Regions from separate parts of the Arthrobacter sp. K410C genome, predicted to be linked through region 3. Evidence: predicted binding sites of a transcription regulator. Region 3 holds the regulator's gene; each other region holds the start of a gene.

Region 1 (6,835 bases), on a different contig from region 3:
GACGTGGCTCATTTGGGCTTACTGCTGCAGGTCGGACTGCTGGTCGGCAGAGGCGTTGGCTGCGCCGTCGATGTTCTGCGAGATGATGGCGTCCTGCTCGGCCACCGCGTAGGCCTGGCTGTCGATGGAGCCGATGTTCGCGGCGACGGCGGCATCGATCGGTGCGGCCACGTTGGCGTTGGCTGCGACAGCACCGTTGATGGGTGCGGCGATGTCCGCGTCCGCGGCGAGGTCCACGTTGACGTTGAGCAGGTCCCCGTCCAGGGCAGCTGTGGGGTCGGTGGGCAGGGCGCCGACGTCCGGCAGGCTGCCGTCGGGAAGGACAGTGCCGCCGTCGACCGTTTCGGTGGCGTCTGGGGTGCCGCCGTCGATGGTGTCGTTGCTTTGGTCGATGGTGCTGTCCTGGGTGGACTCGGCGTTCGCGTCGGCGGTGATGCCCTGCTCGATCACCACGCCCTGGTCGGCCAGCGCCTGGGCGTCGGAACCGAAGGAGAGGATGTTGGCCGAGGCGGCGGCGTCAATCGGTGCTGCCACGTTGGCGTTGGCGGCGACGGCCAGGTCGATGGGTGCCGCGGCGTCGATGCCCAGATCGAGGTCCGCGTTCAGGTCCAGGACCGAGGCAACCTCCTTGTCCGGCAAAGCGGTGGCCTGCTCCGCGAGCAGTTCATCATCAGTCAGGGGACGCATTTCATGTTCCATGTTTCTGCAACCTCCGGTACGCGCGGGTTGGTCTGCCCCCAGCGGGCAGCCCTGCGCGAACCAATAGTAAGCATGATTAGCATTTTGGCGTACAGTCGGTTGCCAGTGTTAACGCACGTCAGATGCTATTGACAGGAGTTGGAGGCAGGTCCAAGCTGGCGCTGTGCCTGCCTTCCTGCCGGCAGAGCCGCCGGCATCAGGCGCCCTTCAAAGGAGAACCCAATGCCTGTTGTAGAAGAAAGCGTTGTTATTGCCCGGCCGCCGCAGGAGGTCTTTGACTTCGTGTCGAAGTTCCAGAACGTTGCGGTATTCGATTCCTCCGTCACCTCCTCGGAGCAGGTGGGGGACGGCCCCCTGGGCGTCGGCACCCGCGGGCGCGGTACCAGCAAAGTCATGGGCCGGCAGTTCGACTGGACTGTCGAGGTCACCGAGTTCGATCCGCCCCGGCGCATGGTGTCCCGTTCCGTTGAGGGCAAGCTGGACTTCACCATCACTTTTCAGGTTGAACCGGCCGACGGCGGCACCCGCCTCACCCAGCGCATCGATGCCGCATCAGGCCTGGGCGGCGTCTTCGGCAAGCTGGCTGATCCGTTGGTGGAGCGCGCGCAGGGGCGGACGGTCCGCGCCAACCTCGAAACCCTGGCGGAGTGGCTGGCAGAGCACCCGCAGACCTGAGTGGCCGGCGGAAGGCCTTACTTGAGCCCCGCGCCGGGGAGCAGTTCGGTGGCGCCGAGGGAATCGGCGATGAACGCGTAGTCCCACGCCCGCTCGCGCCACTGCACGTACCGGCCGGAGGCGCCGCCGTGCCCGCCGTCCATCTCGATTTTCATGAGGATGGGCTCGGATCCGGTGGTCCGGTTCCGCAGCTCCTGCACCCACTTGGCCGGCTCCACGTACAGCACCCGGGTGTCGTTGAAGGATGTGACGGCCGCGATCTTCGGATAGGCCACCTCCCGCACGTTCTCGTAGGGGGAGTAGGACTTCATGTACTGGTACACCTGCGGGTCCGTGATCGGGTTGCCCCATTCCTCCCACTCGAGGGCGGACAGCGGCAGGTCCGGGTCCAGGATGCTGGTGAGCGGATCCACGAACGGCACCTGCGCCACGATGGCGGCGTACTTTTCGGGTGCGATGTTCGCCACCGCGCCCATCAGCAGGCCGCCGGCGGAGCCGCCCAGTGCCGCGATCCGCGCCGGGTCCACCCAGCCCGAGCCGGCCAGCCAGTCGGTGGCGGCGATGAAGTCGGTGAAGGTGTTCTTCTTGGTGAGCTTCTTGCCGTCCTCGTACCAGTGCCGGCCCAGCTCACCGCCGCCGCGGATGTGCGCGATCACGAACACCACGCCGCGGTCCAGCAGCGAAAGGCGCGCAATGCCGAAGCCCGGATCCATGCTCAGCTCGTAGGAGCCGTACCCGTACACCAGGCCCGCCGCCGTCGAATCCTGCTTGACGCCCTTGTGCCGCAGCACCGAGAGCGGGATCCGGGTGCCGTCCGCCGCCGTCGCCCATTCGCGGGTGGCCACGTAGTCGCTGCCGTCGTAGCCGCCCAGCACCGGGCTTTCCTTCCGCAGCAGCAGCTCGCCGGCGGGCTGTTCCGGGGTGGGCAGGACGAAGTCGTAGACGCGCGACGGCGTGAAATAGGAGGTGTAGCCCAGCCGGATGACGGGGGCCTCATAGTCTGATCCGCTGACGCCTGCGGTGTAGAGCTCCTCGTCGAATGCCGGCTCCACCGGGGATTCTTGTGCCGGCGTGCCCAGCCCGGCGAGGCCCATCACCTGTACCCGTTCAATGGTGTCCTTCCGGATGGACACGATCAGGTGCGTGGCGGTGACGCCCGCGCCGTTGACCCGGACGTCGTCGGAATGTGCGACGACGGTCTGCCACGTCTGCTGGGCCAGCGGCTTCTCCAGCTCGGCCGGATCCGCCAGCGAAACCATGGAGTTGATGGCGCCGCGGTTGTGCGTGAGGAGGATACGCTCTGATTTCTGCCCGTCCGGGCCCTCCAGCAGGAACGGCTCGGCCTCGTAAAGGACCCGCTCGTTGCGGGAAATAACCGTCCGGACGGTCCCGGAGGGGTCGTCGAAACGGAGCAGCCGGGTTTCGCTGTATTCGGAGCAGCCGATGCCCAGCACCAGGTAGCGCCGGTCCGCGGAGAGCTCAAAGCCCAGCCACATCGCGGCGTCGTCTTCCTGGTAGATAACCACGTCGTCGGTGACGGGCGTGCCCAGCACGTGCGCCTTCACCTGGTACGGGCGCCAGGAATCATCCACCACGGTGTAGAAGATGCGCGCGCCGTCCGGGGAGAACGAGACGCCGTAGAAGACGTTCTCGATGACGTCCGGCAGCAGTTCGCCGGTGCGGAGGTCCTTGATCCGGAGGGTGAAGCGCTCGTCGCCGGAGTTGTCCACGGCGTAGGCGTAGAGGTTGCCGTCCACGGTTACGGCCGAGCCGCCCACGGAAAAGAAGGGCTTGCCCTCAGCCTCGACGTTGCCGTCCAGCAGGACTTCCTCACCGGGAATCGCGACGCCGGGCTCCACGGCCGGCGGGGTCCAGTCGGCAATCCTGTCCCCGGTGTCGGCGGCCCTGACCCGGCACTGGATGCCGTATTCCTTGCCCTCCACGGAGCGGCTGTAGTACCACCAGTCGTCCTTGCGGTGCGGAACCGAGAGGTCGGTTTCCTGGGTGCGGCCCTTGATCTCCTGGAAGATGGCTTCGCGGAGCGGCTCCTGGTGGGCGGTGACCGCTTCCTGGTAGGCGTTCTCGGCCTTCAGGTGCTCCACCACCTCGGCGGATTCCTTGTCCCGCAGCCACTCGTAGTTGTCAACGAAAGTGTCCCCGTGGTGCGTCCGCTCCAGGGGGACCTTCCTGGCCACAGGCGGCGTGGCGGCGGACGCGGGCGTGCTGGCGGAATCCTGCAGCGGAGTGGAGGTCATGCCTTCAATATATCCACCGCCTCCGCGAAAGGCCGGGCCCGTTCGCTACCGGGGGACTGAACCCACAACCGCCGTCGCGATGCCCTGTCACTTATGGTCCCCAAACTGAAGTTTTGACGACCATAACTGACAGGGCAACCGGCCGGGACGGGGGCCTAGTGGCCTTCAGGCGGCAGGCGTATCCTGATCACGCCAGGCACATCAGCCACGCGTGAGAGGGGAAGTTTATGACCATCCCGCCAGTGCACGAACCCGAGCCGTTTCCGCCGGAACCAGGCCCTGAACCCACACCGCCAGATCCCACCCAGCCCCAGCCCGGGCATCCGTCCCCCAACCCGTTCCCGGCGCCGCCGTCTCCCGGCCCGCTGCCCGTGCCCGATCCGGGGCCGGCGCCGCTGCGCCCGGACCCAACCCGGAGCTAGCAGGGACCAGCCGGAGGGGGCCTTCCGCGGACCGTGGGAGGCCCCTTTTCCTTGCCCAAAACCGGTCCAAAAAAGTTGCAAATTTCCTTCCTGCACCGCTTGCAGATCTACTTCTGGAGTGCTAAAAAATCTATATCAGCCAATACAGATCGGCTGATCTCGAAACGATGTTGGACCATCTCTTACGAGGAGGGAAGCCATGTTGATGCGAACCGATCCGTTCCGCGAGCTGGACAGGCTGGCCCAGCAGGTCCTCGGAACGGCAGCGCGTCCGGCAGCTATGCCGATGGACGCCTGGCGGGAGGACAAGGAATTTGTCGTGGCCTTCGATCTGCCCGGCGTCGCGGTGGATTCAGTGGATCTGGATGTGGAACGGAATGTCCTGACGGTGCGGGCCGAGCGGCCTGACGTTGCGGGCAAGGACACCGAATTGGTCGCCTCCGAGAGGCCGCGCGGCGTCTTCAGCCGCCAGCTGATCCTCGGGGACACCCTGGATGTCGACAAGATCAAGGCAAGCTACGATGCCGGTGTCCTGACGCTGCGGATTCCTGTCGCCGAAAAGGCCCAGCCGCGGAAGATCGAGATCGAGACAAAGGGGACAAAGCAGGAGATCGCGGCCTAGTTCCCTCCAGGGATCGGGACGTCGGGTTCTCTGTTGACTGCCATGATGGGGCGGGTCGCACCGAGTGCACGCCACAGCGCCAGACAGCGCATCGGCAGCGTCAACCCGTACTTCCCGATACGGTGGCCCCCGGCTCCGGCCGGGGGTCGTCCAAAGTTACCGGCGGGGATGCCTTGTCTTGGTCCGCATGCTGGTGCTAGAACAGGGTTACCGGGAGGATCCGAACGCGTTGTATCTGCCAGTTTTGGGCGGTTTGCCTTTAAGGAACGCCACAGCGCCGGTAGCGCATCGGCAGTTGCGAGTGATCCCCTCCGATACGATGGCCCCCGAGCTTCCAAGCAGGGGGCCATCCCTTTGCGCACGGGCAGGGTTTCCTTGTCCCGGGACTCAGGTGTTCAGTTCCAGCATCAGCGCGGGCAGTTCGTCGGCGAGTTCGCGGGCAAGGAACCCGAGCGGGCCCATCCTGCTGGCCAGCCGGTCGGCAGCCGCCGCGTGCAGGTGCGTTCCCCAGCACGCCGCCTGTGCCCCGCTGGTCCCGCGGGCCTTCAGGCCGGCAATTGCCCCGGCCAGGACATCCCCGCTGCCGGAGGTCCCCAGGCCGCCGTACCCGGTGGTGATCTTCCACAGCTCCGGTTCCCCGCCGCCCTCCGCACCGGGTGGCTGGGCAACGATGCCCTGGCAGCTCACCACGGCGTCGAACCGCCTGGCAACAGCGGCCACGTCGCTTTCCAGGTCCCCAAGGTCCCGGCCCAGCAGGATCTCCGTTTCCTTCGGGTTCGGGGTCAGGATCAGCCGTCCGCGCCACGGTTCCAGCTGCTCTTCAACCTTGGTCAAGCCGCCCAGGGCATAGGCGTCAAGCACGACGGCGGCGCCCCCTTCACCATCCGGCCCGCCGTCGGCGGACTCCCGCTCCAGCAGGGCCCGCAACAGTTCTTCAGCCAGTCCGGGGTCGTCCAGGCCCGGGCCCACCAGGATGGCGTCCGCCCGGTCCAGGTAGGAGGAGATCCGGTCCAGCCCATCAGCCTTGACCGATCCGTCGGCGGTCTCCGGCAGGGCGATCGCACCGCACTCCGGCAGCGCCACCCCCATCTGCACGGCCACAGACTCTGCAACGGCCACCGTCAGCTTCCCGGCACCGGCGCGCAGCGCTGCGGTTCCGGCGAGCAGGACAGCGCCGGGAGTGGCCCGCGCCCCGCCGATCACCAGCACCGAGCCCCGTGAATACTTGTCCTCACCCGGAGCCGGCAGCGGCCACTCGCGCAGCAGCGACGGCGTCACCAGCACGGGGCTGGTCCCGTCACCGCGGGTGGACACTCGTGTCCCCTGCATGCTCGGTGACCTCCACGCCCTGCTCCGTGAGGTGGTCGGCCACATTGAAGCTCTCCAAGGTCCACGGCCCGGCGCCGGACGGACGCACATACCTGGTGATCGACGCGTTCAGGATGGATGTGCTCGCAGCAAGGTCCAGGAGTTCCCGCTCGGACATGCCCTCCAGCACGTAGCGGAACAGCATGATCACGGCGTCGTGGCAGACGAGCATCACGCGGTGGCCGCTGCCCAGGTTGTTCAGCTCATCGAGGACCGAACGCAGCCGGAGGGCCACGTCCGCCCAGGACTCACCGCCCGGCGGCCGGTAGTACAGCTTGCCCAGCCAGGACCGGCGTTCCACCTCGTCCGGGTAGCGCTTCTCCACGCCCAGCCGGGTCAGCCGGTCCAGGATGCCCAGTTCACGGTCGCGCAGCCGTTCATCGGCGCGCACTTCCACCGGCCAGCCCGCCGCCTCCACGGCAATCTCCGCCGTCTGCCGGGCCCGGGCGTAGGGGGAGGACACCACTGCATCGGGCCGGAACTCCTCGGCGATCCGGGCCAGCGCGGTGCCCAGCGCCTTGGCCTGTTCCTGCCCCGTGCCGGACAGGTTTACGTCGGCATCGCGGGCCGGCACGTCGATGACCTCCGCCCCCGCAAGCCGGGCCTCCGTGGCCGCCACGTTGCCTTCGCTTTCACCGTGCCGGATGAGCAGCAGCTCCACCGCCCCGGCCTCCTGCACAGCCTGTGTCAGTCCGTTTTCGTTCAAGAAAGATCACCCCGTCCGTGTGCGTGCCGAATGCAGGAACACTACCAGCGGCGTACCCACGGGGCGGGGAAAATAACCGGATTACGAC
Region 2 (6,835 bases), on a different contig from region 3:
AAGGGGATTCGAACCCCTGACCTCTTCGATGCGAACGAAGCGCTCTACCAACTGAGCTATAGCCCCGGAACGGCCACTTGGTGCAGGTGCTGGACCGGTGACCCTAGGCTACAAATTTTCCCGTCCCAATGCCAATCCGCACCCTGGTGAGGGGCAGCAGCACCCCGGATGCCGCCGTCGTACCGCCCGCCAAGGTTTATGCGCGGCGGCGCTGCAGGACGTCGTCGAGGTTGCTCAGTGCGCTCTGTGCCTTGCTGAGCTGCTGGGCTTCTGCAGCCGGTGCAGCAGCGGCAGGCGTCCCTGCTGCACCCTGCTTCAGGGACGGCTTGCCCACTGCCTTCGGCGCGGCCGGCAGCTCAAGCGGCTCAGGCTCTGGGCGTTCGGCCTTGGCGGCATCAACGTATACAGGCTTCGGAACCTCTACCGGCTCCCAGGGGGTACCGGCGGGAGTCCCCGATGCCGCCGCAGCCGCACTCGGATCACCCGCCGCAACGGCAACGGCCAGGGCTGCCTCGCGAAGTTCCTGGGCTGTCAGCTGCTGGACCTTCGGCTGGTGGGCCTCGGCGTCAAAGAGCGGGCTTTCCCGGGGAGCGGGGGCCGACTCCGGCTTCGGCGGAATCCTTTCGGATACGTGTCTAACCGGCGGTGCGCTCATAGCCGAGCGAAAAGCCGCGTTGACCTTGGCCTTGCGGTCGCGGACAGCCAGCCAGCGCAGGATGGCGACGGACACCGCCGTCAGTGCCGCACAGGCCAGCGGCAGGAAAGGTGAGCCGAGGCCAAAAGGCAGCAGAATTGCGGAAACCAGTGACGTCATCAAAGACAGGAGTCCGGCAAGCGCCAGTGCGGTCCGGCCGTAACGGATCCGGAGGCGGCCGGCGGGTGCCGGGCCGGCAGGCTTGGCGGAGGGTCCGGCGCTCTTCCTGGCTTCCATGGGCTTCTCCTGCTGGGCGGCGACGTTCAGTACCAGACCGGCTGGCTGATCCGGTCTTTCCTCGGCTGGGGCGTCTGCCAGAAAATCACCGGCGGGCTGGAACTGGTGCCGGCGGTTCCGGAGGACGTAGGGGGCAACCCACACAATCCAGAGCACGACGGCAACCACAAGGATCACTGAGCTGCTAAGGGGGAAGTCCACACTCAAAACCGTATGAGCATCAGGCCTCCTGCTGCGGCATTAGCCGCGGTGTGTCGCAGGCCGGGGAGCAAATGAGTGGATTTATGACGGCCTGGTGGCGAGCCAGCGTGTCAACAGGCCTTCCGGGACCTCTTCCGATGTCAGGGCGAACGACCGGTGGTCGGCCCATTCGCCGTTGATGTGGAGGTAGCGGGGCCGGTAGCCCTCGTCCCGGAAGCCCAGCTTCTCCACCACCCGCAGGCTGGGCGCATTTTCAGGCCGGATGTTGATTTCCATCCGGTGCAGCCCCAGGGTCTGGAAGCAGTGGTCGGTCACCAGGGCCACTGCAGTGGGGGCGATTCCGCGCCCGGCCCTGGCCTGGTCCACCCAATATCCCAGGGTGGCCATCATCGCCGACCCCCACACGATGGAGGAGACCGTCAACTGGCCGATGATTGGCGGATTTCGCAGCCCCGGAGTTCTCTCCGTGATCACGAAGGGCAGGGCGGTGGCCTGGGCGGCCTGCGTATTCAACGAACGGACCATCTGCCGGTAGTCCGGAAGGCCTGCGCGCGGGTCCGGGTTGGACGCCTCCCACGGTGCAAGCCAGTCGCTGTTGCGGGACCTGACCTCCGTCCACTCCTTTTTGTCCCGGTACCTGATGGGCCGCAGGACCAGGTCGCCGCACTCCAGGGTTACGGGCCAGATGGGGCCGAATCGCACAGCTGCTACTTGGACAGGCCGTCGGTGAACCCCGGCAGCCACTCCCGCAGGCCCGGGCCGAGGTCCTCGCTGTCGATGGCGAGCTGCAGGCATGCCTTGAGGTAGCTGAGCTTGTCGCCCGTATCGTAGCGGCGTCCCCGGAACACAACACCGTAAACGCCGCGGCCTTCGCCGCTCCCGGTGGCGAGCTCCTGCAGTGCGTCCGTCAGCTGGATCTCTCCGCCGCGTCCGGGGCCGGTGCGCTCCAGAACTTCGAAGACGGACGGATGCAGGACGTAGCGGCCAATAACAGCAAGGTTTGACGGCGCTTCATCAGCGGACGGCTTCTCGACCAGCCCGTTGACCCGCACAAAGCTTTCGCCGTCGATGTCCTGGATGTCCGCACAGCCGTAGGAGCTGATCTGTGACGGTTCCACCTCGATGAGGGCGACCACAGACCCGCCGGTCTTGGCCTGGACATCGATCATGGTGCTGAGCAGTTCGTCACGGGCATCAATGAGGTCATCCCCCAGCAGCACGGCGAAGGCTTCATCGCCAACGTGCTGCTTGGCCCGGAGGACGGCGTGGCCCAGCCCATTGGGATCGCCCTGGCGCACGTAATGGATGTCGCCAAGGTTGCTGGCCGCCTGGATGGACGCCAGTTTCTCAGTGTCCCCTTTGTCGGCAAGCGTTGACTCCAAGGCCGGGACCCGGTCAAAGTGGTCCTCCAGAGCCCGCTTGTTACGTCCCGTGATCATCAGAACGTCATTCAGCCCCACCTGCACGGCTTCCTCCACCACATACTGGATGGCAGGCTTGTCCACCACAGGCAGCATTTCCTTGGGCATAGCCTTGGTGGCAGGAAGGAACCTGGTGCCCAGACCGGCAGCGGGGATGACGGCTTTGCGGACTCTCGGGTTACGGGTACTCACCGGACTAATCTAACGTCAGCGTCAAGCATTCAGTAATCAACGGACCGGCGGGCAGCCGCGCCGGAACCGGCGTACCAACCCCCCAGCACGGGTAATAAGGAGACACAATGACCCAACAGCAAGCCACCGCCAAGGACGACATCCGGACAGCCCACCGCCGGCGAAGGGCAGCACTGACCCCTGAAGAACTGGAAGCCGCCGGCGCTGCCCTGGCCATGCATGGTGCCGCCTGGGCCGAATCCATGTCCGGCGGAAGGCCGGCGACGTTCTGCGTGTATCTCGGTACTGGCGTCGAGCCGCCCACGCTGCCCCTCATCGCCGCCCTCCACGGCAACGGCCACAAGGTCCTGCTCCCCGTTTGCGAGCCGGGCCGTGAGTTGAGCTGGGTTATCTGGGGCCCGGACAGCACCCTGGAACGCAGCAGGTACGCACCCATCATGGAACCGGTTGGGCCCCGCCACGGACCGGATGTTGCCGGCGAGGCCACAGCACTGTTCATCCCTGCTACCGCCGTGGATCTCGACGGCAACAGGGTGGGCCAGGGCGGCGGCTACTACGACAAGTTCCTGGGCCACCTTGCCACCGCCGGGAAGGAAATCCCGCTGGCCGCTGTTATCTATGACGATGAACTCCTCCCGGCGGGCCGGATTCCTGCCGAGGAGTTCGACCGTCCTGTTCCCGCCGTCCTTGTCCCGTCGGGGCTTAGGCCGTTGGGCAAGATCGCATAAGTCAGGCGGGTGGCCGCAACGGGATGATAGAATTAGCACTCAGGCCCTGCGACTGCTAATGGATTACCAGGTGGCAGCACGGGACCTCTCGTTTGCCCAAGAGGAGGAGCACCAGTGCCAACATATGCTTACGCCTGCAAGGATTGCGGCCACGCCTTCGACATCGTCCAGTCGTTCTCGGACAGCTCACTGACGTCGTGCCCGGAATGCCAGGGCGCGCTGCGCAAGAAGTTCAACAGCGTGGGTGTCGTGTTCAAGGGCTCCGGCTTCTACCGGACCGATTCCCGGGACTCCAAGGGCAACACCGTCTCCGCAGCGCCGGCTTCTTCCACGCCTGCTCCGGCAGCGGCACCTTCCGCTCCCGCTCCGGCAGCTGCGGCTGCCGCCAGCTGATTCCGGCTTCCGCCGTTACGACGGCGGCCCTGCACCGATGGGACATTGTCCACATAGGTGCGGGGCCGCTGTCTTTTGCATATTTGGGGCGCCTAGCGTGGCGGCATGCCTGCTCATCCCTTCCGTGCCCGCCGGGAAGCTTCCGGATTCCTTCGACGTCCCGGCCGGCCGGTTCCCTCCGGCCGCTCCATTGCCCGTCCCAATGCCAGGTTTGGCGGCTGGCTGAGCCGCAACCGCCGACTTGCCATTGCCCTGTTGCTGTGTGCAGCGGCGGCACTCACCGTCCACCAGCTCACGCCGGCACCGGTCCACACCGTCACCGCACTGGCCGCCGCCCGGGACCTGCCTGCCGGGTCTGCCCTTGCGGCCACTGACCTTTCCGCGATCCAGGTTCCTCCGGGCATGCTCGCGGACGGCGTCCTGCGCGAACCCGGCGAAGCGTCCGGCAGGCAGCTGGCTGCCCCGCTGCGCAAGGGCCAGCTGCTGGCGGATGCCCAGCTGCTGGGGCCCGGCCTCCTCACCGGCAGTCCTGCCGGCTCAGCTGCAGTGCCCCTTCGGATGGCGGACCCGTCGTCCATCCAGTTGGTTTCCCCCGGGCAGCTGGTGAACGTGGTGCTGACCGGGGGGAACGGTTTCGACCAGCAAACACCGTCCGAAGTCCTGGCCGCGGCGGTGCCCGTGCTGTGGACCTCGGCAACCGGCGGGCAGGGCGGGCAATGGCTTGGCACGCAGGAGACTGACGGCCTGATCGTCGTGGCCGCCAACGCGGAACAGGCGGCCCGGCTGGCCGGTGCCTCCACGCAAGGCAAGCTGTTCTTTGTCCTGGTCGGACCGCCGTAACCGGCTGCCTCCTTCAGGCGGCGCCGGGGCCTACGAAGGTGTCACCCCCAGTGCGGCGGCTTCTGTTCCTTCAGCCATGCGTCATGGTCATCGTCACGGTCGCCCCACGCCCGCGGATCATCCTCGGCAGCCCGGGCGGGCAGGATGCCCTCCGCCGGCTTCTGGCCGGCACGGGCGGCCGACGCAGGCGCTTCCGCTGTCTCGTCACCGTCTGCGGGCGGCGCTTCGCTGTTGGTGCTGTTGGTCTTCTCGTCGCTGCCCACCGGGGCCGCCTCCTTGCTGTCCTGCCGGTCCGCGGCGGCTGCCTGATGACCGGCACGTACTGCGTTGCCGGCCCGCCGTCCGGAAGCCGGGCCCGGGAAACGCGTAACGTTCGATGCCGGAGCGGACTCCGCCACGGCATCAATATCATTCAGCGCCTGGTCGACGTCGTCGTCAAGGAATCCGGGCGAAGCCACCCGTCCCGGAAGTACAATCTTTTCCAGTCCGAGGTACTTGGCGATCCGGTCTGCACAGGCGGACGGATCGGTGAAAACCTCGATGGTCCACAAGGGCATGTACCGCCAGCCAAGCCGTTCGAGCAGCTGGGGACGCAGCCTGCTCCGCTCCCGGACACTCATGGTGCGGTACTGTTCCGTGCCGTCGGACTCGATAGCCACCGGCCAGGGAAGATCGGCGTCGTCCTGGCCCATGGTGTTCAGCGGATCGGCGGCGGCCACCACGTCGATGGCGCCGTCGTACTGGTGCCAGACCCGCGCACCGCGTGCCCGCAGCCGGTCGCCCAGGTCCGCCACGAGCGGGTCGGCGCCGAGCGCCTGTTCGCTGGCGGCAGCGCGGGACGCGGGCGTACCGAGATCCGTGTTGCCCGAGATTTCCCGGTCCAGCAGGGCATACAGGTCCACTGCCCCGTGCGTGAGCCGGGTGTGGTCCAGGTCCTCGGGCCGGAAGCACGTCAGAACGTGCATCGAGCGCCGGGCGCGGGTCATCGCGAGGGCGAACTTTTCCCGCCCTCCCTCGGCGGACAGCGGCCCGAAGCTGTGCAGGGCGCGCCCATGCGGTGTCCGGCCGAAGCCCGGTGAGAAAATGACGTGGTCGCGCACCAGGCCCTGGGCCCGCTCAAGGTCCACCACCCGGAACGACTCCGGGCCCGCGCCGAAGAACCCGGCGAGTCCGGGGTGGTTGGGCAGCTGGAGCCTGATGGCCTCACCGATCCGGGCAGCGTGGCGAAGGCTGGCGGTCACCACGGCCAGCGAGGTGCGCGGGCGCAGGCGGGCGTGTTCGAAGACCAGCTCCACCACCCGGTTGACCTCGGCCACCACGGATTCAACACCTTCATGGTCGGCGCTGGGCAGCCCGGTTCCGTCCGGCAGGTACTCCACCAGCAGGGACCGGTCCAGCCCCGTGGCCGACTGTCCCTCCGGCAGCCGGCGGAGCCCGCCGTCGTAGAAGTTCTTGCTCAGCTGCAGGACCAGGTCCTCGTCCACCGCTCGGTAAACGAAGTTTAGCCGCCACACCGGCAGCACGGCGGACAGCGCGGTGAAGGCACTCTCCACCCGCTGATGCGCTGATTCACCGGGCGCCAGCCGCTCCACACCCACTGTGAAGGTGCGCGGGCTGGCGATGCGGGCGTCACCGAAGGCAATCACCTGGCGTGCGCGCGCAATGGAGGGAAGTACCGCCTGCAGCGAGGTGGCTTCGGCGTCGAGGATGACCACGGCGTCGAAATGTTGCTCTGCCGGTAGCAGCCCGGTCATCAGGTACGGGCTGACGGACCACACGGGCACCAGGGTACCGATCAGGTCCGGGGCCTGGGCGGTCAGCGCCGGCAGCGACACGCGGCCGTCTTTGAGCAGGCTGCGCAGGAGGTCGGCCTGGCGGGGCTGCCCGGCGATCGCGGCGCGCCAGCGCTCGGCAAGGTCCCAGCGGAGCCGGGCCGCCCCGCTGGCTATGTGCGCATTGTCCGCGAGCCGGTACTCGGCTTCGAGCTGCCGGAGGGCGTCGCCGTCGGACATCGCCAGGTAGTCGTCACCGCTGATCATCGCCTCAAGCGCAGACTGCCACCAGGCGAGCTCCAGCTCGGCGGCGACGGAAGCGGCGGGTACTTCCCGCTCGGCCAGGTCAGCCAAAAG
Region 3 (6,771 bases):
ATCTTGGATCCGAAGCCCAGGCGTGTCAGGAACATCTTCATCTGTTCGGGCGTGGTGTTCTGCGCCTCATCAAGGATGATGAACGCGTCGTTGAGGGTGCGCCCGCGCATATAGGCCAGGGGCGCCACTTCGATCGTTCCGGCCGCCATCAAGCGGGGGATGGACTCCGGGTCCATCATGTCGTGGAGGGCGTCGTAGAGCGGGCGCAGGTACGGATCGATCTTGTCGCTCAGCGTCCCGGGCAGGAACCCCAGGCGTTCCCCGGCTTCCACTGCCGGACGGGTCAGGATGATGCGGGTAACCTCTTTTTGCTGCAGGGCCTGGACCGCCTTGGCCATGGCCAGGTAGGTCTTCCCGGTGCCGGCAGGTCCGATGCCGAAAATCACCGTGTTGTCGTCGATGGCGTCAACGTAGGTTTTCTGGTTCAGGGTTTTCGGCCGGATTGTCCTGCCGCGGCTGGAGAGGATGTCGTGGGTGAGCACCTCCACAGGGTTCTGCAACGATTGGGTGCGCAGCAGGGCCACCAGCTGCTGCAGCACCGCCGGGCTGATGATGGTGCCGCGCGCCACGAGTCCGCGGACTTCGTGGAGCAGCCGCATGATCCGGGGTACGTCATGGATGGGTCCGCTGATGGAAAGCTCGTTGCCGCGGACGTGGAAGTTGACGTCCGGAAACTGCTCCTCGATGTACCGCAGCGCCTCATCGTGGCTGCCGAGCGACTGGACCATCTGATCGGAGTTGTCGAAAAGGACCACCTCAGTCCGGATGCCCGGGAGGGAGTGGGGGAACTCCCCGCTGCTGCCCTCTCCGGTGGACCGGCGCTTTCCGTTCGCTGATTCAGTCATAGTGATGGCCTGCTGGCCTGTGGTCCCCTCAAGGTCGGTACAGATTGTCTTTCCATATTACGCCAGCAGCCGCCGGCGCCGGATACGGGAACCGGTCGCATGGACGAAGAATGACCCAGTTCCGTCATTAGGTATCAACTTCATATCGGCCTCATATCGTTCCCGTTTCAGTTGGGCGCAGGCGAGGGCTGGCGGCCGGCAGGTCCTGCAGGGTGTGCCATGCTGGAAATCCAGCTGCAACTGGATGACCAGGCCGCCCGGGGATCGGCCCTCCACGTTAGGAAAGGACAGGACGAACGTGCCGGAATCCGCTGCGCCCCTGAGGGCGGGCCGTGCCGTGGGCCGCATGCGCGGTCTCCTGCTGGCCGGAGTCCTGGCAGCTGTCCCGGTCATGACAGGCTGCATCGCCGAGGCCGGGCCGACGCCCACGGGCACACTGGCCACCGATCCCATCGCCACCGGCACGGCACAGGCGCCGTCCACGAGTGCGCCGCTGGAAACCACCCAGTCCTCGAACAAGGCACCGGTGTACTGGATTGGCCGCAGCGGCAGCGACGTCTTCCTGTACCGCGAATTCCGGGACGTGCCGGACCAGGAAAATCCCGTGACGCGGGCCCTGCGCTCCATGATGTCGGACAAGCCGCTCGACCCCGACTTCTTCACGCCCTGGCAGAACCCCGGCACGCTCGCCACCTCCATTTCGGGTAAAGACGTCATCACCGTGGACGTCTCCGAGGACGCCTTCAACAGCAACCTCGATGCGGAGATGGCCGCCCGGGCCATCCAGCAGTTGGTCTACACGGCAACCGCCGCCGCCGCCAGCTCAGGCCTGATCGACTCCGGGCAGCAGATCCGGGTCCGAATCCTGGTGGACGGGCATACGGACTACCTGGCGTTCGACCACATCCCGCTCGGCGCACTGATGACCCGGAGCACGGGCCTGGTGGCGCCCGTCTGGATTATCGATCCGCAGGAAAACGTGGAAGTACCCGGAGGCAGCGTCAAGATCACCGGACGAAGCACAACCGCCGGCGGCAAGCTCCGCTGGCAAATCCTGCGGTCCGGAACCAACGGCAGCACGGAGCCCTTCCTCACCGGGGAGACAACAGCCTCGCCCGAGCAGGGCCAGGCGGGGGTTTTCACCCTGGCCCTGACCATGCCGGCCGGTGACTACGAGCTGCGGGTGGCGCAGGCCGGAACCGGGGGCCGTCCGGACCAGTTCGAGGACACCCGCGCCTTCAAGGTGCGGTAGCCGTCCAGCGGCCTAGGATGTCGCTGGCCAGCACGACGGCGGCCGGCCCTGCCGTGGATGACCGCAGGACGTGGTGCCCCAGCAGTGCGGTCACGGCGCCTTTGTCGCAGAGCCGGGTGACTTCGCGGGGACTGATCCCGCCCTCGGGTCCTACGATCAGGAGCACCTCGCGGTGTTCCGCTCCCCCGCCGCCGGCCTGCCAACCCTCAAGGACGGTGCGCAGCGGACGGACGGCGTCCTCGTGCAGGATGACCGCCAGGTCCGCGGCCTCGACGGCTGCGGAAAGCGCGGCGGTGTCGACGGCGGGGCGGACCTCCGGCACCCAGGACCGCCGTGCCTGCTTGGCGGCGGCGGTCACCACCGACTGCCATTTGGCGTGGGCTTTCGCTGCGCGGTCACCTTTCCACCGCACGATGGACCGCTCGGACTGCCATGGGATCACGGCGTCGACCCCCAGCTCGGTGGCCGTTTCGATGGCCAGCTCGTCCCGGTCGCCCTTTGCCAGGGCCTGGACGAGCACCAGCCGGACGTCCGGCCGCTGTTCGACGGTTACGGACGCGCACTCCACCTCGAGGGCCGCCGGCGCAGCAGCGGCGACCCGCCCTGTCATCCTGGTGCCGGCGCCGTCGACAATATCGACGGCTTCGCCCGGTTCAAGCCGTTTGACAGCGACGGCATGCCTGGCCTCGGCCCCTTCCAGGACGAAGCGGCCGCCCGGCGACATTCCATCCAGGGACCCGGCGGCGGTGAAGAAGACGGGGTTGCTCACCGCTACAGGTTACCGAGGCGGTCCCGAAGCTTGGCGAACATGCCGCCGCTCGCAGCCAGCTTGCCGTCAGTGATCTGCTCACCCCGGAGCTTGGCCAACTGCCGCAGCAGGTCTTCCTGGGCGGCATCGAGCTTGGCGGGAGTCTCCACCTGCAGGTGGACCTTGAGGTCGCCACGGCCATACCCGCGAAGGTGGGTGACGCCCAAACCGCGAAGCGTAATGATTTCACCGGATTGGGTGCCGGGCTTAACGTCGATTTCCTGCGTGCCGTCGAAGGTTTCCAGGCTGACCTCGGTGCCAAGGGCGGCCGCCGTCATGGGAATGTTCAAGGTGGCGTGGAGGTCGTCCCCGTCCCGGACATAAGTGGGATCGTTGTTGACCCGGATCTCCACGTAGAGGTCGCCGGAAGGTCCACCGGCGGGTCCCGCCTCACCCTGCCCGGACAGCTGGATGCGTGTTCCGGTGGCGACGCCGGCAGGAACCTTGATGGTCAGTGAACGGCGGCTCCGGATGCGGCCCTGGCCGCTGCACTCGTTGCAGGGATCCCTGATGACGGTGCCGAATCCTTCGCAGCTGCCGCAGGGGGCAGCCGTCATGACCTGGCCGAGGATGGAACGGACTGCCCGTTGGACCTGGCCGCTGCCGCCGCAGATGTCGCAGCGCTCCGGATGAGTGCCGGGCTGGCAGCAGGAGCCTTCGCAGGTGGGGCAGGTGACCGCCGTATCCACCTCGAGCTTCTTGTTGACGCCAAACACGGCGTCACGGAGGTCGATCCGGACGCTGATGAGGGCGTCCTGGCCGCGTCGGACGCGTGAGGCCGGACCGGTGGAGCCGCCGGCACCGAAGAAGGTGTCGAAGATGTCCTGGAATGCGAAGCCCTGCCCGGCGTAGCTGCCGCCGCCGAACCCGTTGTCCGTGCCGTTCTCGTTGCCGGTGGTGTCGTAGACGCGCCGCTTCTGGGGGTCCGAGAGGACTTCGTACGCATGGGTCACTGCCTTGAAGCGGTCAGCGGCCTCCTCGCCCGGGTTGACGTCCGGGTGCAGGGTACGGGCCAGCTTGCGGTAGGCCTTTTTGATTTCTTCTCCGGTGGCCTCCGGTGAGACTCCAAGGACGTCGTAGTGGCTGCTCAAAGTTCGTATCTCTTCCTTGTTGACTGCATGCAGTGGGGGTGTCCTTCCGCGGACCGGCTGCCAGGGCAACCGGCGCCCCGCTCAGGGCCCCAGAATCCGGGATAGGTAGCGGGCAACAGCCCTGACGGCGGCCATAGTGGTGGGATAGTCCATGCGCGTGGGCCCCAGCACGCCTATTTTCGCTGCGCTGTCCGGACCGTAGCCGGTGGCCACCACGGAAGCTTCGGCAAGGCCGTCGTACGGGTTCTCACGCCCGATGCTGACTGCCACGCCACGGTGGTCCTGCGCCATTTCGCTCAGCAGGCGCAGCATCACCACCTGTTCCTCCAGGGCTTCCAGGACAGGTCCGATGCTGAGCGGGAAATCCACGTTGGACCGGGCAAGGTTCGCCGTGCCCGCCATGACCATGCGCTCCTCGCGGCTGCTGTGCGCCAGGAGCTCCAGCCCGTGGGCCAGTGCCTGCGCAGCCGGCCGCTGCGCCGGGCCGACGGCGGAGACGACGCCGGGCAGGGACTGCCCTAACTGGCCCAGCGGGGTTCCGGCGAGGGAACCGAGGAACTGGGTCCGGAGCGCGGCGAGGGCGTCGTCACCGAGGTCCTGGCCGACGTCGATGACCCGCTGCTCCACCTTGCCGCTGTTGGCGATCAAAACCACCAGCACTTTCCGCGGTGCCAGCAGGACGAATTCGATGTGGCGGATCAGGGCCCGGCTCAGATGGGGATACTGGACCACCGCCACCTGGTTGGTCAGTTGCGACAGCAGCCGGACGGTCCGGTCCAGGACATCATCGAGGTCGTCGGAGCCTTCGAGCAGCGACTGGATGGCGCGGCGTTCAGCCTGGGACAGCGGCTTCACAGCCGAGATCTGGTCAACGAACAGGCGGTAGCCCTTGTCCGTGGGAATCCTGCCCGCACTGGTGTGCGGTGCGGTGATGAGCCCTTCGTCTTCCAGGGCTGCCATGTCGTTGCGGATTGTTGCACTGGATACGCCGAGATGATGCCTTTCCACCAGCGCCTTGGAACCCACGGGCTCGCGGGAGTGGACGTAGTCCTCCACGATTGCCCGCAGCACTTCCAGTTTGCGTGGCTCGCTCACACTCCACCTCCAATCCAGGGTCAGGGCGGCAGCGCCACCCTGTGCAACAAACATCAGGGAAAACCATCAGGGTTAGCACTCGACATGCCTAAGTGCTAACAGTCTATTATGACTCGCCCCGTTGTTAGCATTGGTACCGCTCCGGGCGAAATTCCGGCGGCACTGATCTAGCGCTAGGCGGAGTCGATCCATGGATTACCAGAACTGGGGGCCCCGGGAGATGTCCGGCCCCGTCCGCACCCAACTTCCCGAAGTCCCCGTTGAACGCGGCATGGTCCTGGAGGACGTGCAGTCCGGGTGGGTTGGTGCCGTGACGCGGGTGGAAAAGTCAGGCGGCATGCACGTGGTGGCGCTGGAAGACCGGCGGGGAAAGTCACGGACGTTCCGGCTCGGCTTCGGCTTCCTCCTGGAGGGCCAGGCCATCCGCCTGATGCCGCCGGCACCGCGTGCCGCTGCCGGCGCCGGAGCCGGCAGGACGGCGTCGGGCTCGGTCCGGGTCACGGGCCAGCGTGCCCAGGTGGCCAAAGCCAGCCGCATCTGGGTGGAAGGCAAGCACGACGCCGAACTGGTGGAGAAGGTCTGGGGAGACGACCTTCGAGTGGAGGGCATCGTCGTCGAACCCCTGCACGGCATTGACGACCTCGCCGGAGCGGTGGCCGATTTCCGGCCCGGGCCGGGACGGCGGCTGGGCGTGCTCGTGGACCACCTGGTGCCGGACTCGAAGGAGTCCCGCATTGCCGACGCCGTGATGGCGTCCCCCGGCGCCGCGGGGAACGTCCTGATCGTGGGCCACCCGTACGTGGATGTGTGGCAGGCCATCAGGCCCGCTGTCCTGGGGATCGAGCAGTGGCCCGTAGTGCCCCGGGGCCAGGACTGGAAGACCGGCGTGCTGGCGGCCTTCGGCTGGCCGCACGCCACGAAGGAGGACATCGGGCTGGGGTGGCAGAAGCTGCTGGGTGCCGTCCGCAGCTACGCTGACCTTGAGGCGTCGCTGCTGGGCCGCGTTGAGGAAGTGATCGACTTCCTCACGGTGCCCTGAATGGGGAGCCATGTCCCGGATAGCCAGTATTCTTGGTACTGCAGGTCCTGCGGCACTGTCCGCGGCCGCAGCAAGGCAGCACCGGCATTCCGCACTATTTGCACTCTCGAAGGAAACAGACTGTGGCAGAAAACACCCGTGATCACAGGGACAGCCAGGGCGGCGCAGGCCGCTCCGAATACCATGGCGTCCCGGCGAACGCGCTGCCCCTGACGGCAGGCGAGGACAGGCAATGGGCCACCCTGGCGCACTTCGGCGGAATCCTCGGTTGCGTACCTGCGCTGCTGATCTTCCTGATCTTCCGCGACCGCGGGCCGTTCACGGCGCAGGAGTCCAAGGAAGCCCTGAACTTCAGCCTGCCACCCACCATTGCGGCCGTGGTGGCGAACATCCTGGTATTCATCCCCGTCATCGGCAACATCTTCGCCGTCATTGCCACGCTGATCTGGATCGCCCTGACCTGCTTCTCGGTGGCGGCAGGCATCCACGTGAACAAGGGCCAGCCGCACCGGTACCAGTACAACCTGCGCTGGATCAAGTAGTCCCCACCGGCTCCCAGCCATCGCAAGCTCGCGCCGGGGCCCTCGCCGGCGTGGGCCCATCCACCGGCTCCCAGCCATCGCAAGCTCGCGCCGGGGCCC

What was found. Region 3 encodes HrcA, which represses chaperone genes, less so after heat shock. Its sites were predicted from a motif close to TTNGCACTCGNNNNNNNCGAGTGCNAA; they were not measured.
Region 1: AC5RU7_RS04935 (Hsp20/alpha crystallin family protein) is a predicted target of HrcA. The motif match lies at 4,150-4,176, and genes of this name have one in related genera.
Region 2: AC5RU7_RS02405 (FmdB family zinc ribbon protein) is a predicted target of HrcA. The motif match lies at 3,506-3,532, and genes of this name have one in related genera.

What each region holds. Positions count from the first base shown of each region.
Region 1 covers NZ_JBNHFJ010000001.1:1,028,320-1,035,154, reverse strand. Annotated here, with positions in the region: gene AC5RU7_RS04955 (zinc metalloprotease) at 1-12, opposite strand, end outside; gene AC5RU7_RS04950 (peptidoglycan-binding protein) at 19-687, opposite strand; gene AC5RU7_RS04945 (SRPBCC family protein) at 922-1,374, shown strand; gene AC5RU7_RS04940 (S9 family peptidase) at 1,392-3,629, opposite strand; gene AC5RU7_RS04935 (Hsp20/alpha crystallin family protein) at 4,251-4,673, shown strand; gene AC5RU7_RS04930 (NAD(P)H-hydrate dehydratase) at 5,061-6,002, opposite strand; gene AC5RU7_RS04925 (histidine phosphatase family protein) at 5,971-6,747, opposite strand.
Region 2 covers NZ_JBNHFJ010000001.1:501,517-508,351, forward strand. Annotated here, with positions in the region: tRNA gene AC5RU7_RS02380 (tRNA-Ala) at 1-66, opposite strand, end outside; gene AC5RU7_RS02385 (hypothetical protein) at 197-1,108, opposite strand; gene AC5RU7_RS02390 (GNAT family N-acetyltransferase) at 1,214-1,834, opposite strand; gene galU (UTP--glucose-1-phosphate uridylyltransferase GalU) at 1,840-2,745, opposite strand; gene AC5RU7_RS02400 (5-formyltetrahydrofolate cyclo-ligase) at 2,853-3,473, shown strand; gene AC5RU7_RS02405 (FmdB family zinc ribbon protein) at 3,588-3,866, shown strand; gene AC5RU7_RS02410 (RcpC/CpaB family pilus assembly protein) at 3,972-4,706, shown strand; gene AC5RU7_RS02415 (AAA family ATPase) at 4,748-6,835, opposite strand, start outside.
Region 3 covers NZ_JBNHFJ010000022.1:49-6,819, reverse strand. Annotated here, with positions in the region: gene AC5RU7_RS19235 (PhoH family protein) at 1-845, opposite strand, end outside; gene AC5RU7_RS19230 (GerMN domain-containing protein) at 1,144-2,097, shown strand; gene AC5RU7_RS19225 (16S rRNA (uracil(1498)-N(3))-methyltransferase) at 2,084-2,866, opposite strand; gene dnaJ (molecular chaperone DnaJ) at 2,869-3,996, opposite strand; gene hrcA (heat-inducible transcriptional repressor HrcA) at 4,078-5,091, opposite strand; gene AC5RU7_RS19210 (DUF3097 domain-containing protein) at 5,282-6,130, shown strand; gene AC5RU7_RS19205 (DUF4870 domain-containing protein) at 6,253-6,672, shown strand.